DNA from 2 places in the Hydrogenophaga sp. GW101-3F08 genome. Region 2 is predicted to be linked to the other one. Evidence: predicted binding sites of a transcription regulator. Region 2 holds the regulator's gene; the other holds the start of a gene.
The links. Region 2 encodes sigma-54, which starts transcription at its own class of promoters, with help from an activator protein. Its sites were predicted from a motif close to TGGCANGNAANCTGCTTT; they were not measured.
Positions count from the first base shown of each region.

Region 1: the regulator sigma-54 is predicted to act here: its motif matches at 2,665-2,682, upstream of nifE (nitrogenase iron-molybdenum cofactor biosynthesis protein NifE).

Region 1 covers NZ_JBWKZP010000015.1:36,310-41,518, forward strand. Annotated here, with positions in the region: gene nifN (nitrogenase iron-molybdenum cofactor biosynthesis protein NifN) at 1-1,115, opposite strand, end outside; gene nifE (nitrogenase iron-molybdenum cofactor biosynthesis protein NifE) at 1,139-2,632, opposite strand; gene AC07YZ_RS24580 (hypothetical protein) at 2,892-3,401, opposite strand; gene AC07YZ_RS24585 (hypothetical protein) at 3,452-3,793, opposite strand; gene nifK (nitrogenase molybdenum-iron protein subunit beta) at 4,051-5,209, opposite strand, start outside.
Region 2 covers NZ_JBWKZP010000003.1:402,353-407,561, reverse strand. Annotated here, with positions in the region: gene AC07YZ_RS11355 (SPOR domain-containing protein) at 1-504, shown strand, start outside; gene AC07YZ_RS11350 (thiol:disulfide interchange protein DsbA/DsbL) at 594-1,229, shown strand; gene lptA (lipopolysaccharide transport periplasmic protein LptA) at 1,369-2,013, shown strand; gene lptB (LPS export ABC transporter ATP-binding protein) at 2,046-2,795, shown strand; gene rpoN (RNA polymerase factor sigma-54) at 2,903-4,567, shown strand; gene AC07YZ_RS11330 (THUMP domain-containing class I SAM-dependent RNA methyltransferase) at 4,580-5,209, shown strand, end outside.

The DNA of each region.
Region 1 (5,209 bases), on a different contig from region 2:
AGCAGATCGCAATCGGCCGCGCCCGCCTCCAGGTCTTCCAGGTCGCCCAGCAACACCTCCTGAGCCGGCAGCAGCGCGTGCGCGGCCGACTTGGTGGTGCTCACGCAGCAGCGCAGCTCGGCGCCCATCTCGTGCAGCAGGCCGCCCACGGCCAGCAGCAGATCGGGCTCGGCGCCAATGGCCACCTTCACGCCCCCGGTGTAGAAATGGCCGTCGAGCATGGCGTCGAGCAACTGGCTGCGCTGGCGGCGGTACCGGGCCGGAACCGGCTTGCCCGAGAGTTTCGAGAGGCGCTGCAGCAGGCGGTCGTTCACCTCCAGGCCGCTGAGCCGCTCGAAGATCTCCAGCGGCGTGCCGGCGATGGCCTGCAGGGCCTCGGCGCCTTCGCGGGTCTGCTCGCCCACGCCGATGGTGAAGGCCGAAGCGCCGGCGCGGCGGATGTCTTCCAGCGTGGTGCCGCCCAGCGTGGTGCCGCGCCAGTCGGGCGGAATGTGGCCGTCCAGCGAACCCGAGATGTCGGGCAGCACGACGGGGTTCAGGCCAAAGGCCTGGACGATCTCGCGCAGTTCGTCGATGTCGCCCGGCGAAAGGTGGCTGCCCGGCAGCAGCGTGATCTGGTCGGCCACCACCGGCAGCGGCTTGACCAGCGTTTTCACGATGGCCGTGATGGCGTGTTTGAAGCCGTCTTCAAACGCACCCACGTAGTCGGGCGTGGACACGTAGACGATCTCGGTGTCGTCCAGCTCGGGCTTGCGTTTGCGCACCGTGGCGATGTAGCCGTCCACGTCGTCGCCCTTGGTTTCGGTCAGGCCCGTGGAGCAGATGGCGATGAGCTTGGGCGCGGCGCGTTTGCGGATGTTGAGCAGCGCCGCTTCGATGTTGTCGTAGCCGCCCAGGATGGACGTGACCTCGTTCATTGCCGTGGTCTGCAACGGAATGGCTTCCTTGAAGTGCCGCACCAGCAGCACCAAGCCAAACGAGGTACAGCCCTGCGAGCCGTGCATCACCGGCATGCAGGCGTCCAGCCCCAGAAAAGCGAAGCTCGCGCCCAGCGGCTGGCTCATCTTCAGCGGGTTGACCGTGCAGGCCTTTTTGGATTCGACGACGCGTGCCATGGCTGTTGTCCTGAGGGGTTGCGTCAAACGGGGATTTCTTCGGGTTCGAGACCCATGGCCTTGGCCGCGATGCCGCTCAGGTGATCGGTGGAGGCCGTGGGCATCACCGCGCCCAGGCTCTCACCGTCGTCGCCCCAGGGCGCGGGGATGCGCACCTGCTGCCACACCGGGTTGAAGATGGCGCGGTCGATCTCGGCCACCAGCTCCACCATGCCCTCGTAGCCGCCATAGGGGTGGTGGCGCTCCTGGTTGATGTCCAGCCAGGGCATGCGCGCCTTGAGCGCCACGAACTGCGAGCGCCCGCCCGACAACATGATGTCGGCCTTGGCGTCGCGCAACATGGCGTACATCTCGCGCGGCGTCATGTCGTCGATCATGTGGGCGTCGGCGCCCTCGCCCATGATCTCCTTGATCTTTTCCTTGTCTTCCTTGGTGCTCTTCTTGACGCTGGTGCCGACGATCTCCATGCCGCCCTCCTGCAGCGCCGCCACCACCGACCAGGACTTCACCCCGCCCGTGATCAGCAGCACGCGCTTGCCCTGCAGGCGCTTCCGGTACCCGGCGATGCGCTTCCAGGCACGCGCCTCCTCCACCTCGATCAGGCGCTCGGTGCGATCGATCAGATCGTCGGGCGCGCCTTGCTTCACCAGCAGGCGGGCAATCTGGCGCAGGGTCTCGCTCATGTCGCCGATGCCGTAGAACGAACCCTCGAAATACGGAATGCCCCAGCGCTGCTCCATCTTGGTCGCGATGTTGATCATCGACTTGGAGCACACCATCATGTTCACCTTGGCGCGGTGGGCGCTGGCGATCTCGTTGTAGCGGCCGTCGCCCGAGATGCACGAGAGGATGCGGATGCCCAGAGCGTCGAGCAGCGGTTTGACCTGCCAGAGTTCACCCACCAGGTTGTATTCGCCAATGATGTTGATGTCGTACGGCGTGGTGAACGCCGGCTCGCGCGTGCCGATCACGTAATCAAGCAGCGCTTCGGCCCCCAGCTTGTTGCCCAGGTTTTTCGGGCCGGCGAAACCCGGCGCGTTGACCGGGATCACCGGCTTGCCGAACTTCGCGCTGGCGCGCTGGCACACCGCCTCGATGTCGTCGCCCACCAGCGCCGTAACGCAGGTCTGGTAGACGAACACCGCGGGCGGGTCGTACTTTTCAATGATTTCGCGGATGGACTTGAACAGACGCTTCTCGCCACCGTAGATCACGTCGAGTTCGCTGATGTCGGTGGTGAAGCCGCTGCGGTAGAGCTGCGAGCCCGACGACGCGCTGTGCCGGTTGTCCCACGAGTTGCCCTCGCAGGCGATCGGGCCATGCACCAGGTGCGCCACGTCCACCACCGGCTGCAGCGCGATCTTGGCGCCGTCAAACGCGCAGCCACCGGCCGCCGCGCCAGGCGAGAGCTGCTTGGTGCAACCCTTCTTGCGCTCCTTCTCACTCTTGCCCTGGTTCTTGTCGCAACCGGGCTCTTCGAACACTTCGGCGATCTTGGCCTTGAGCGATACAGACATGGCGGACTCCAGAGAAGTGGGTTGTGGTCCTCGTTGCAATTTGGGTGCCAGCCGGAAAACGCCGCGTAAAGGCCCGTTCTGCCGTCCCAGGTGGTTCAAGCGCTTTTGCTGTGGCGGTTTTGGAGGGATTGCGACGGCGGTTTTCCGACATCGGGCGAGGGGCTCCAAGCCCGAGAGAACGCTGAAGAGATGCTTGCGGATGCGCGCCCGCTGTCGGGGGGTGCAGGGCGGAAAACGCAGACGGCCCGACAGCGCTGCGTCAGTTGTCGTCGGCCAGCACTTCCAGCGCCACCAACTGCTCGTAGAGCGCACGCCGCGCGTGCCAGTGCGCCTGGCCAGCGATGCGCGGGTCGGCGCCTTCAAACGCGCCGATGGCGTCGCGGTCGCCGTGGTAGATGCAGGTGAAGCCGCCGCGCGCGGCCAGCGCGGCTTCGTGGGCGGCGGTCTCGCTCACGGGCTCGGAGCTCAGCACGCCGGCGCCGAGCAGGTGGTCGGCCCGGTACAGAGCGGTGTCCCAGCCGTGGCTGTCGCCCAGCGCGCAGATGGCCGGGTAGCGCTCGCGCGCCAGTGCATCCACCTCGGCGTGGCCGAGGTCTTCGAACAGGCGCCGCGCGGTCAGCTGGTCGTGGATCTCCCAGGGTTCCAGCGGGTCGCCGGCCGCGACCTTGCGGGCGAAGTCGGCCGCGTCGTAGGCGAACCAGGCGCGCGGCGCGGCATGTTCGGGCACTTCCACCACATAGATCATGGTCTTCTCTGATGGCGCAAGCACTTCGACAGGCTCAGTGCGAACGGTTTTTGGCGTACGAAAGCGAAGCCGCGTCACTCCACACCGTCGGCAGCCGTCTTGGTCCACACGGCCTTGCGGATGCGCTGCGTGATGCCGGCGGGGCTGGCGTCGAAGTGGCGTTGCGCGGCCGACAGCGCGCCCTGCGCCACGGCGGCCTCGGCCAGCGTCAGCGGCAGGCGCCCCGCCACATGCGAGGCCCCGGGCACCGCCTGCGCGATGGCCTGGCGGTTCGGGTGTTCATCCAGCGGGATCAGGCTGTCGGTTTCCCGCACGCCGCCCAGACAGACCCAGCCATCGATCACCTCGACCTTGCGACCGTCCAAGGTGGTCTTGACGTGGACCACGTCCAGCGCCGGACGGGTTGTCGAGTCCACAAGCACAGGTGAGGAACTGAACGTCGCATTGGCCATAAAGCACCTCGAAAAGATAGGAAGTAACCCCGCGCCCCACCCAGGCCGCCGCAGAACCGGCTCTGCCGAGCCGCAGGCATCGCCCTCCGGGTAGGAGTGACGAGCGCAACCCGGCGCGAAGGGTTCCACACCGAGGCCGCCGCGGAACGGGCTTTGCCCGGCCGCCAGCGGCGCCCCCTGGGGGGTGACGCGCGCAGCGCGGCGCGGGGGGGGGGGCACATTCACCGAATAATGTCGTAGCTGTAGTCCGTCTTGCCCGCCACGATGGTGTTCGCGTCCAGCGTCTCGAAGAACTCGTCGAGCAGGGTGACCAGCACGCGCATGCCGCCTTCGTAGCCCCAGGTGGGGAAACGGTGGTAGTGGTGGCGATCGAAGATCGGGAACACCATGCGCACCAGCGGGGTCTTGGTGTCGCGCTCCAGGTACTTGCCGTAGGTGTTGCCGATCAGGAAGTCCACCGGCTCGGTGAACAGCAGCGAACGCAGGTGCCACAGATCGCGCTTGGGGTAGACCTTGCAGCCCGCGCCGTAGGGCGAGGCATCGAACAGGGCTTGCACCTTGGCGGCCCAGGTTTCGGTACCGTTGGTGGCGAGCACATGGGCCGGCTCGGCGCCGAGCTCCAGCAGGAACTGCGTGTAGCCCAGCAGCTGGTCCGGGTCGCCATACAGGGCGTAGCGCTTGCCGTGCAGGTGGGCCTGGCTGTCGGCCATGGCGTCCACCAGTTCGCCGCGCTCTTTCTCCAGCTCGGCCGGGATCGGCTTGCCGGTCAGGCGCGAGATTTCCATCAGGAACTGGTCGGTACCGGCCACGCCGATGGGGGCGTTCAGCGTGACGACTTCCTGGCCGTGTTCGGCGATGAACTTGCTGGTCTTCTCGCAGCAGAACTCCTGGAACACGATGGTGGCCTTGGCGTGCAGCGCGGCGATCACTTCTTCTTTCGAGGTGCCACCGGCGTACATGCGGAACTCGCCGTCGGTGGGCGTGTTCCAGTTGCCGCTCGGGTCGCAGATGATGTTCACCTTGACGCCGAACAGATCGAAGATGCGGCGGATTTCCTTCATGTTGCCGACCACGAAACCGTCGAAGCCGCCGATGAAGTTGATGCTGTCGTCGGGCACGCGCACCAGGGGTTCGGTGGTCTTGGCCTTGCCGTCCCAGAAGTGGCGCAGGATGCCCAGCAGCGCGTTGTCGTAGCCGGTGATGTGGCTGCCGACGAAGGCCGGGGTGTGGGCAAACGGCACGTCGAACTCTTCGGGCACGCTGCCTTTCTGCTTGCTGGTCTTGATGAAGGCGTCCACGTCGTCGCCGATCACTTCGGCCATGCAGGTGGTGGACACCGCGATCATGTCGGGCTGGTACAGGCTGTAGGCGTTGGCCAGG
Region 2 (5,209 bases):
GGCTGGAATCCGAACGCGGTGCTGGGCGGCAAACCCGCCCCGGTGCCCGGTACGGGCAACGAAGCTGGGGCCATCGTGGTGCCCCCGGCCGATGGCAAGCCGCTGCCGCCGGCCGCCGCTCCGAAGGCGCCCCCCGCGTCTGCCGCGCAACCGCAGGGCGACCCCATCGAGGATCTGCTGCGTTCGCGCCCGAAGGCCGACAGTGCGCCCGCCGCGCCCACCGCAGAGGCTCCCGCCAGCGGTGCCCCGAACCCGGCCACGGCCGACCCCTTCACGTATTTCGTGCAGGCCGGGGCGTTCAGAAACCCCGACGAGGCCGATGCGCAGCGCGCCAGGCTGGCCATGCTGGGCATGGCCGCCGAGGTCAGTGAGCGCGAGCAGTCCGGGCAGAAGGTGTACCGGGTGCGCGTGGGGCCGTTCGCGCAGAAGGCCATGGCCGACGCCACGCGCGAGCAGCTCGAAGCCAATGGTGTGGCCGCTGCGCTGGTGCGCGTGCAACGTTGAGCGCGCTGAACGCCTGAGCCGAGGCGGTGCCGCGGAACTTTTTTCCGCAGGGCCGGCCCCAACCAAGCCCATACAAGGAGTCCGATTTCATGCAACGCCGAGTTTTTTCCCGCACCCTGTTGAGCGCTGGCGCCTTGAGTGCCGCTGGGGCCCTGCGTCCCGCGCTGGCCCAGCGCATCGGTTTCAAAGAAGGCACCGACTACCAGCGCCTGAGCAAGCCCGCGCCGGTGGTCAGCCCGCCGGGGCAGGTCGAAGTGGTGGAGTTCTTCGCCTACAGCTGCATCCACTGCTTCAACTTTGAACCCGTGTTCAACGACTGGATCGGCAAGAAGCCGGCCCACGTGACGGTGCGGCGCATGCCGGTGGCGTTCAGCCCGGACTTTGTCCCCATGCAGCGCCTGTATTTCACGCTGGAGGCCATGGGGCTGGTGGACAAGCTGCACCGCAAGGTGTTCCAGGCGATGCACGAGGAGCGCCTGCCCCTGACCACGCCTCCGGCGATCGCCGCCTGGATCGAAAAGCAGGGTGTCGACAAGGCCAAGTTCGCGGCCATCTACAACGGCGCGGCGATCCAGCAGTCCAGGGAAGCCACGGCCTTGCAGGAAGCCTATATGGTGGAGGGCACGCCCGCGCTGGGTGTGGCGGGCCGTTTCTACATCGGTGGCCAGGGTCCGCGCACCCTGTTGATCGCGGACAACCTGATCGCCCAGGCGCGCAAGTCCTGAAGAACCGGGCGCCGGCACGACCAAGGCCCGCCCTCTGGCGGGCCTTGTGTTTTCCGGGCCGCGACAAAGTCCGGTGAGGTGCCTGCGGGCGGGGTTTGCGCCGCTACAATGAATGCAAGATTTGTGCCCCTGAAAAGCCATGCCTCAAAACACCTTTGCCCCCAGATTGCTTTCGCGCTTCATCATCGCGGCCCTTGGCCTGACGTTGGTCGCCGCTGCTCACGCAGAGCTGGCCGACAAGGACAAGCCGATGAACATCGAGGCGGATGCGCTGCGCTACGACGACGCCCGACAGAGCAGCGTGTTCACCGGCAACGTGGTCGTCACCAAGGGCACCATCGTGATGCGGGGCACGAAGATGGATGTCCGCCAGGACCCGCAGGGCAACCAGTTCGGCAACCTGTACGGCTCCGCGGCCAAGCCCGGTTTCTTCCGCCAGAAGCGCGAGGCGCTGGAGGAGTGGATCGAGGGTGAAGGCGAACACATCGAATACAACAGCCAGGCCGAGACGGTGGTTTTCACCGGCAGCGCCGTGCTGCGCCGCTACCGCGGGACCCTGATCAACGACGAGAGCCTGGGCAACCAGATCACCTACAACAGCCGCACCGAGGTCTTCACCGTCAAGGGCGGCGAGAGCAACCGCACGGCGGCCAATCCCTCGGGCCGGGTGCGCGCCATGCTCACGCCCATCCCCGACGAAGAGAAGGCGCCCGCGAAGCCCGCAGCGCCGGCCGATCCGGCCAAATTGCGCCCCAGCGAACAGCTCAACGAGAAAAACAAGTGACCGCAGCAGGTTTGGGCAGCGTGCCCGCTCCCATGGCCGTGCGCAGTCAACTGGAGGTGCACGGACTGCAGAAGGCCTACGGCAGCCGCAAGGTGGTCAAGAGCGTTTCACTCACGGTGGACAAGGGTGAGGTGGTGGGTCTGCTGGGCCCCAACGGCGCGGGCAAGACCACCTCGTTCTACATGATCGTGGGGCTGTTGCGCGCCGACGGCGGCGAGATCCTGCTGGACGGGCAGCGCATCGAGGCGCTGCCCATTCACCGGCGGGCCCGGCTGGGCCTGGGCTACCTGCCGCAGGAAGCCTCCATCTTTCGCAAGCTCACGGTGGAGCAGAACGTGCGAGCCGTGCTGGAGTTGCAGCGCGACGAGGACGGCAAACCCCTGTCCGCCACCGAGATCACGCACCGGTTGGACGAGCTGCTCAAGGACCTGCGGGTGGACCATCTGCGCGACTCGCCCGCGCCCTCGCTCTCCGGCGGGGAGCGGCGCCGGGTGGAGATTGCCCGCGCGCTGGCCACCCGGCCGCGCTTCATTCTGCTGGACGAACCGTTTGCCGGTATCGATCCGATCGCCGTGATCGAGATCCAGCACATCATTGGCTTCCTGAAATCGCGTGGCATCGGGGTACTGATCACCGACCACAACGTGCGCGAGACCCTGGGTATCTGCGATCACGCCTACATCATCAGCGACGGACAGGTGCTCGCCAGCGGCACCACGGCCGAGATCGTGGAGAACGCCGAAGTGCGCCGGGTGTACCTCGGCGAGCATTTCAGGATGTGATGCATGAGGCCCCTGTGTGTCTCGTGCCCGCCGGCCCGACCCGGCTCCCGCACCGCTGCGCGACCCGCGCGCCGGGTCGCTGTCCCTCCGTTTTGCCGGCCTGACGCATGAAACAAGGCCTGTCGCTGCGCGTCTCCCAGCATCTGGCGCTCACGCCCCAGCTGCAGCAGTCGATCCGTCTGCTGCAGCTGTCCACGCTGGAGATGGCGCAGGAGGTCGAGCAGATGCTCGACGAGAACCCGTTTCTGGAGCGCACCGAGGAGCTCGCCGAACGCGAGGCGTTTGGTCTGGAGCAGATCGACGCGCCGGTGAGCGCGGGCGAGCAGATCGCCGAAGCCACGGTGGCGGCTGCCAGCGACCTGGCCCCGGCCGCCGAATTCGACGGCCCGTTGCCGCCTGCGTCGTCCACCGTGTCGCCGGTCGACGGCGGCGAAGGCGGTGAGGGCGAGGCGCTGGAGAGCCGGCTCGATGGCGCCGCGCCGATGGAAGAGAGCTGGGAAGGCGACGGCACGGTCGAGATGGCGCCCGATGACAGCGAGTGGGGCGGCGACGCGCCGCCGCGCAACAACAACTCGTCGGGCGACGACGACGAAACCGCCAGCGCAGCCGACCTCGCGCGCGTGCCCGTCAGCCTGCAGGACCACCTGCACGACCAGGCCCGCTGCCTGCGCCTGAGCGACGAGGACAGCGCCGCGCTGTATTTCCTGATCGAGTCGCTCAACGACGACGGTTACCTCGAAGAGCGCCTGTCCGAGCTGGCTGGCGCCTGGTTGCGGCTCTCGGCCCCGCCGGGCAAGCCGGTCGATCCGCAGGAGCACCTGGAGGAACTCGAAGCGCTCGAACAGCGCCTGGGCGTGGCGCTGCAGCTGCTGCAACACATGGAGCCTTCGGGTGTGGGCGCGCGCGACCTGGGCGAATGCCTGCGCCTGCAGATCCTGGAGCTGCGCAACAGCCCCGAGGCGCGGGCCGCGCTGGCCATCTGCAGCCAGCCGCTGGAGCTCATGGCCAAGCGCGACATCAAGCGCCTGTGCAACCTGTGTGGCCTGGACGACGCCACCGTGCGCGCCGCCCTGGCCTTGATCGCCCGGCTCGAACCCAAGCCCGGGCGCCGCTTCGTCGATGTCGAGCGCAACGTGGTCGTGCCCGACGTCATCGTCACCCGCGCCGGGCGCGGCTTCAAGGTCCAGCTCAACGCCGAGGTCATGCCGCGCCTGCGCGTGCACGACGTGTACGCCAATGCCATGCGGCAGAACCGGGGCGGACGCGACAACGGCGGCGAAGCCGGCCACGCCGCCATGCAGCAGCGGCTGCAGGAAGCCCGCTGGTTCATCAAGAACATCCAGCAGCGCTTCGACACCATCCTGCGCGTCTCCAGCGCCATCGTCGAGCGCCAGCGCAACTTCTTCATGCACGGCGAACTCGCCATGCGCCCGCTGGTGCTGCGCGAGATCGCCGACGAACTCGGCCTGCACGAGTCCACCATCAGCCGCGTGACCACCGCCAAATACATGGCCACGCCCTTCGGCACCTACGAACTGAAGTATTTCTTCGGCTCCAGCCTGGGCACCGAAACCGGCGGCAACGCATCGAGCACTGCGGTGCGCGCGCTGCTCAAGCAATTCATCGCCTCCGAAGAGCCGGGCAAGCCGCTGTCGGACAACCAGCTCTCCGACCTGCTGCGCGAGCAGGGCATCGAGTGCGCGCGCCGCACCGTGGCCAAGTACCGTGAGGCCTTGCGCATCGCGCCAGCGAACCTGCGCAAAGCGCTCTGAACACCCCCTGCCGTGAACCAACTCCAACTCTTTCTTCCCTGCGCCGCCGGCGTCGAGGACTTCCTCGCCGCCGAGGTGCAGCGCATCACCAACGAGCCGCTGGCCTTCAAGGCGCGTGGCGGCGTGGGGGTGCGGGCATCGTGGCGCGACGCCATGCGCCTGAACCTGCACAGCCGCCTGACGCAGCGCGTGCTGGTGCAGCTCTGGCACGGCGAGTACCGCAACGAGAACGACCTGTACAACGCCGCGGGCGACGTGGCCTGGGAAATCTGGTTCACCCCGGCGCAGACCATCAAGGTCGAGATCACCGCGCAGCACAGCCCGCTGACCTCGCTCAACTTTGCCGCGCTCAAGATCAAGGACGCCATCTGCGACCGCTTCCGTGCCAAGCGCGGCGAGCGCCCCAGCGTGGACACCACCTGGCCCGACGTGCGCATCTACGCCCACCTCACCACCGACAGCGTCACGCTCTACATCGACACCTCGGGTGAGCCGCTGTTCAAGCGCGGCTGGCGCGAAGACAAGGGCGACGCGCCGCTGAAGGAAACCCTGGCCGCCGCCATGATCGCCGCCACCGGCTGGGACGCCTGCGCCGACCAGCCGCTCGACGACATTCCCCCGCTCTACGACCCCTGCTGCGGC